DNA from 2 places in the Pseudoalteromonas sp. BSi20429 genome. Region 2 is predicted to be linked to the other one. Evidence: predicted binding sites of a transcription regulator. Region 2 holds the regulator's gene; the other holds the start of a gene.

Region 1 (3,450 bases), on a different contig from region 2:
TTGCGACGATGTTTCTGATGGCATTAACGCACTTAGTGTTGAGTTACGCATACCGTGCTCTTTAATATTTGCACGCAGTGTATCCCAATCAAGATGAAGTGGCTCATCACAAATTTTATCTAAATCACGTTTGTACGTATCTGTTGGCATAATGCCTTGTGAATACGTTGTTTCGTTAAACTTAGGACAGGCACCACGCTCTTTAGCAAGCTCGTTTGATGCTTTCATCAAGTAGTATTGAATCGCTTCAAAGGTTTTATGTGTTAATGCATTTGCGCTGCCATCTGAATAACGCTTACCATTTTTAGCTAGGTAGTATGCATAGTTAATCACGCCTATACCTAACGTTCGACGACCCATAGTTGCATTTTTAGCAGCCGGTACGGGGTAGTCTTGGAAATCAAGTAAGTTATCAAGTGCGCGTACTGCAAGTTCTGCTAGCTCTTCAAGCTCATCAAGTGATTCTATTGCACCTAAGTTAAACGCAGACAGTGTACAAAGGGCAATTTCGCCTTCTTCGTCATTTACGTTATTAAGTGGCTTAGTTGGCAATGCAATTTCTAAACATAAGTTAGATTGGCGAATAGGCGCAACTTTAGCAATGAACGGGCTATGTGTATTACAGTGGTCCACATTTTGTAAATAAATACGACCTGTACTTGCACGCTCTTGCGCAAACATAGAGAAAAGCTCAATGGCTTTAATGCGTTTTTTACGAATAGACTCATCTTGTTCGTATTTTACGTAAAGCGCGTCAAACTCAGCTTGGTCTTCAAAAAATGCATCGTAAAGACCAGGCACATCTGATGGGCTAAATAACGTAATGTAGTCGTCTTTAATTAAACGAGAGTACATTAGTTTATTAAACTGTACGCCGTAATCTAGGTGACGAACGCGGTTATCGTCTACACCACGGTTATTTTTAAGTACAAGTAGGTTCTCTACTTCTAAATGCCAAAGCGGGTAGAACAATGTTGCAGCGCCGCCACGTACACCACCTTGCGAACAACTTTTAACAGCTGTTTGAAAGTGCTTATAAAAAGGAATACAACCTGTGTGGTACGCTTCGCCGTTACGAATATGGCTACCTAGCGCACGAATACGACCAGCATTAATACCAATACCTGCGCGTTGTGAAACGTATTTAACAATAGCAGATGATGTAGCGTTAATTGAATCAAGGCTATCGCCACATTCAATTAATACACACGAGCTAAACTGGCGAGTAGGCGTACGTACACCCGACATAATTGGCGTTGGTAGAGATATTTTAAATAACGATACTGCGTCGTAAAAGCGCTTAATGTAAGAAACGCGTGTTTCACTTGGGTAGTCAGAGAATAAGCTCGCTGCTACTAAAATATATAAAAACTGTGCACTTTCGTAGATTTCACCCGATACACGGTTTTGAACGAGATACTTACCTTCAAGCTGTTTTACAGCCGCGTAGCTAAAGTTAAGATCGCGAGAATGATCAAGATATGCATCAAGCTCGTCTAATTCTTGCTCTGTGTAATCTACTAATAAGTGAGCATCGTAGCGTTTATCGCCAACCATTTTTGTTACGTGGTCAAATAAACGTGGTGGCTCAAATTGACCGTACGCTTTTTTACGTAAATGGAATACAGCTAAACGTGCAGCTAAGTATTGATAATCAGGCGATTCTTTTGAAATCTGATCCGCTGCTGCTTTAATGATGGTTTCGTGAATGTCTTTAGTACGAATACCGTCGTAAAACTGAATGTGCGATTTTAATTCAACTTGCGAAACCGAAACGTTGCTTAAACCTTCGGCGGCCCATTCAATAACGCGATGGATCTTATCCAGATCAAGAGGCTCTTTGCGCCCGTCACGTTTGCTTACAGATAACTGTTGGTTCATTTGCCTGTATTCCTTGGGAATTATGTATTTTGACCAATGCTTTATGCCTCGCCGAAGCAAGGTAGATACTCGTTTTGTATAAAGTTAATTAAATTGGAGAATTTAATTGAATAACATTTGGCCACAATATCTGGTGCTGTTCAATTTAATGATCACAAGATAGTGTGGTCTGAGTTGTTTTGCAAGAGGTAGAATTGTGTCTATTATCTGATAATGAGGAGATATAGCCTTTGTGTTAGTAGACACTCACCTTCGAACAATCATTTAAGATGAAATATGCAAAAATCAACTAATGATCTACTAAATTTACGTATTTTAAAAATAAATTTTGACTGCTTTTTTTATCATCAGGCTTTGCGTGAAAATTGACTCAATCACAATATATAGTGTTTATTAATTAACATAGCACTATATATGGTTGAATCGAATTTTTGTACAGGGTATATGGTTGTAATATATAAGATTGAGGCAAGGTAAGTTTTTCAGATATAGTTATACTGGAATGTAAGATATAAAAATGGGCTAAAAATTAGCCCATTTAAATTTATACTACGAGCAAACTACCCAGTGTAATAATTTTAAAAACAATCATTATTACACTCTCTGAGATTTCTATAGAAATATTGAGTTTCAACTTTAGTTATCCTAAATCTGAGTTAGTCACTTGCCGACAATATAAGAATCAGTTACGCTCAAACTTCCACACTTGGGCGCTTTCCTAAAATTTTAGCAAGTGTCTTTGCTAACATCATATTCAAACCTTGGGTATGATGTTAGCCCCTCCACCTAGTTGAAATATCAATTCCATCAAAGTGTTAATAAAACTTTAATGTGGTCTGAGTTGTTTTGCAAGGGACATAATTGCCCCTGTTTGTGGATAAGTTTAGGATAACGCATTTGTGTTAGTAGAGACTCACCTTCGAACAATCAATTAAGTTGAAATATGCAAAAATCAATTAGTGAACTGCTAAATTTACGCATTTTAAAAATAAATTCTGACTGCTTTTTTTATCAGCAAGCTTTGTGTGAAAGCTAACACAATCACAATATATAGTGTTTAATAATTAACATAGCACTATATATGGTTAAAACCATCAATTGGGCTTAGCCAGTTAAAATTGGCTTCCCAAGCTATCGCTTCATCTTTACTTGGGATGTAACCCCAAAGTGCCGTTGCGGTATGCATACCTGCTGCTTTGCCTGCTTGTATGTCACGCTGTGCATCACCAATGTATAAACAACGGCTTGGTTCTACCTGCATAAGCTTTGCACAATGTAGCAGTGGTAAAGGTGATGGCTTAGCTTCAGCTAATGTGTCGCCACTTATTACTACACTGGCATTTTTTAATGCGGGAATAGCTGCCACTAAAGGATCGGTTAAAAACCCTGGTTTATTAGTCATGATCCCCCATTTGATCTTTTTCTGATCAAGGGCGATAAGTAACGATTCAACTCCGCTGAAGCAACGTGTGTGATTTGCTATGTTTGTGGCGTACTCGTCAACTAATTGCTTTATAAGCTCGCTTTGGGGTTGTTTAGCCCATAATTCTTTAAAACCAGCCTCTAATA
Region 2 (3,450 bases):
GAGCATATCGAACTAATCGCTTCAGAAAACTACTGTAGCCCACGCGTACTAGAAGCGCAGGGTTCACAGCTTACAAACAAATACGCAGAAGGTTACCCAGGCAAACGTTATTATGGCGGTTGTGAGCATGTAGATGTTGTTGAGCAATTAGCAATTGACCGTGCTAACGAATTATTTGGTTCTGACTACGCTAACGTGCAGCCACATGCTGGTTCGCAAGCTAATGCTGCTGTTTTTCTAGCATTATTAGACGCTGGCGATACTGTATTAGGTATGAGCTTAGCTCATGGTGGTCACTTAACTCACGGTTCTCACGTAAGCTTCTCTGGTAAGCTTTACAATGCAATCCAATACGGACTAGATGAAGCAACGGGCGAAATTGATTACGCACAAGTTGAAGCACTAGCACTTGAGCACAAGCCAAAAATGATTATTGGTGGTTTCTCAGCGTACTCTGGTATTGTTGATTGGGCTAAATTCCGTGAAATTGCTGACAAAATCGGTGCTTATCTGTTTGTTGATATGGCTCACGTTGCGGGTTTAATTGCGGCAGGCGTTTACCCAAGCCCTGTTCCTCATGCACACGTTGTAACTACAACTACGCATAAAACACTTGCAGGCCCTCGTGGTGGTTTGATTATTTCTGCATGTGGCGACGAAGCAATCTACAAAAAGCTTAACAGCGCTGTTTTCCCTGGTGGCCAAGGCGGTCCTTTATGTCATGTTATTGCAGCAAAAGCAGTGGCATTTAAAGAAGCACTTCAACCAGAGTTTAAAGTATACCAAACACAAGTTGTTAAAAACGCAAAGGCAATGGTTGCTGTAATGCAAGAGCGCGGCTACAAAATCGTTTCTGACAAAACTGAAAACCACTTATTTTTACTTGATTTAATCGATAAAGATATCACTGGTAAAGATGCAGATGCTGCCCTAGGTAACGCTAACATCACAGTTAATAAAAACTCAGTACCGAACGATCCACGTTCTCCGTTTGTAACATCTGGTTTGCGTATTGGTTCTCCTGCAATTACTCGTCGTGGTTTTAAAGAAGAAGAATCAAAAGAGCTTGCTGGCTGGATTTGTAACGTACTAGATAACATCACTGATGAATCTGTACAGGCGCAAGTTAAAGAAAAAGTAAAAGCAATTTGTGCAAAATTACCTGTTTACGCTTAATTGCATATGCGGCAGTAATTTAGAGCACATAAGCTAGGGGCCTGTTTATCTTTCGAGGTTTAATTTGCAGTAGTATGTTTGGCTTTTAAGCAAGGCAGAGTCTATGTAGTGTGGTTACTCCACACAAATAGGCGATAACGCAGCATAAATGCCAAACATGCACTGCCCTCGGGTTCGTTCTAGGGGCGATTTACTCTTTGTTGCTCGATTTTTACTTAGCCCACTAGGTTACAAATCTCGAGCCGCGATTAAATCACCCCTAGATAGAACAAATTTAATCCTGAAAGGTCAACAGGCCCTATTTTTTTGCTAAGATAAAAGACCGCTATTTAGCGGTCTTTTTTGTTTTAAAACGGAAGTACCGAGCTATGCATTGTCCATTTTGTACCGCAAAAGATACTAAAGTTATTGACTCACGCCTTGTTGGCGGAGGCCATCAAGTTCGCAGGCGTCGTGAGTGTAACGACTGCCACGAGCGCTTTACTACATTTGAAGGCGCTGAACTGGTTATGCCTCGTGTTATTAAACAAGACGGCAGCCGCGAACCATTTAACGAAGATAAATTATTAAATGGCTTAAATCGCGCACTCGAAAAACGCCCAGTGAGCACAGAGCAAGTAGACGAAGTGGTGAATATAATAAAATCGCAACTACGCGCAACGGGTGAGCGAGAAATTTCAAGCCATTTGGTGGGTGAATGCATTATGGAAGCCCTCAAAAAGCTCGATAAAGTAGCGTACGTAAGGTTTGCCTCTGTTTATCGCTCGTTTGAAGATATACGCGAATTTGGCGAAGAAATTGCCCGCTTAGGGGAGTAATAATGCAAAGCCAAACTACTTTTACCGAACATGATGAAATGTATATGGCACGCGCCATAGAGCTTGCCAAAAAAGGCCGGTTTACTACCACGCCTAACCCTAATGTTGGCTGTGTATTAGTTAAAAATAATCAAATAATTGGTGAGGGTTTTCATCAATTAGCAGGTCAAGGCCATGCTGAAGTAAATGCACTGGCAATAGCTGGTAGTAGTGCACAAGGTGCAACGGCTTATGTAACGCTTGAACCGTGTAGTCATTATGGGCGTACGCCACCGTGTGCTGAAGGCTTAAAAAAGGCGGGCGTTGTAAAAGTAATTGCCGCTATGGTTGATACAAACCCACAAGTTGCAGGCAAAGGCCTTAAAATACTGAGCGATGCCGGTATTGAAGTTGCTTATGGATTACTTGAATCACAAGCTCGCGCACTTAACGTTGGCTTTTTTAAGCGAATGGAACAAGGCTTACCTTATGTGACCTGTAAAATGGCAGCAAGCATAGATGGTAAAACAGCGCTTAAAAATGGGCAAAGTAAGTGGATCACAAGTCCCGCTGCTCGCCAAGACGTACAATTATATCGAGCGCAAAGCTGCGCTATTTTAACCGGTGCCGATACCGTGTTAGTAGACGATGCTAAACTTAATGTGCGACTAAGCGAGTTGCCTTGCACGTTACCTACCGATTTACCGCTTCGCCAGCCCGTGCGTGTTATAATTGATTCACAGAATCGTTTAACGCCCAACCTTGCTTTATTTAAAATCCAAAGTGATGTAATAATATTTACGACTAAGGTTGATAAATCACTGCAATGGCCGCATTTTGTAAAGCATATTGAAGTAAGTGAAAGTAACGGCAAAGTTGATTTACAGGCTGTTTTAGAAAAGCTTGGGCAACTGCAGTTTAATAATGTTTGGCTTGAGAGCGGAGCAACACTTGCTGGTAAAATGACAGAGCTTGATTTAGTTGACGAGTTTGTTTTTTATTTGGCGCCTAAATTAATGGGCCATGATGCAAAAAGTTTAGTTAATTTTCCTGAATTGACGAGTATGCAAAACACCGTTGATTTAACATTTAATGAATGTGCGCGCATTGGTGACGATTTACGTATCACCGCGTTAAAAACTCATTAAAATCACTTAATAAAAAGAGTAGCGCTATGTTTACTGGGATAATAGAAGCCACAGGCAAAATTGCTTTATTACAAAAAAAACAAGGCGACTTAGCCATTCGTATCCAAAGTGCTGACCTTGATATGGAAGACGTAAAGCTAGGCGACAGCATTGCAACCAATGGCGTTTGCTTAACCGTAGTTGATAAACATATTGACGGTTTTAGTGCTGATTTATCTAACGAGACGATTGGTTTAACCGGTTTTGCTCACTATGCTTTAGGGCAAACGGTGAATCTTGAAAAAGCCATGCAACCTGTTTCGCGTTTAGGCGGTCATTTAGTATCTGGC

The links. Region 2 encodes NrdR, which represses ribonucleotide reductase genes. Its sites were predicted from a motif close to AAACACNANATNTNGTGTTT; they were not measured.
Region 1: nrdA (class 1a ribonucleoside-diphosphate reductase subunit alpha) is a predicted target of NrdR. The motif match lies at 2,001-2,020, and genes of this name have one in related genera.

Annotation. Positions count from the first base shown of each region.
Region 1 covers NZ_BADV01000043.1:29,082-32,531, forward strand. Annotated here, with positions in the region: gene nrdA (class 1a ribonucleoside-diphosphate reductase subunit alpha) at 1-1,881, opposite strand, end outside; gene P20429_RS10540 (HAD family hydrolase) at 2,957-3,450, opposite strand, start outside.
Region 2 covers NZ_BADV01000115.1:17,620-21,069, reverse strand. Annotated here, with positions in the region: gene glyA (serine hydroxymethyltransferase) at 1-1,176, shown strand, start outside; gene nrdR (transcriptional regulator NrdR) at 1,545-1,994, shown strand; gene ribD (bifunctional diaminohydroxyphosphoribosylaminopyrimidine deaminase/5-amino-6-(5-phosphoribosylamino)uracil reductase RibD) at 1,997-3,121, shown strand; gene P20429_RS00615 (riboflavin synthase) at 3,148-3,450, shown strand, end outside.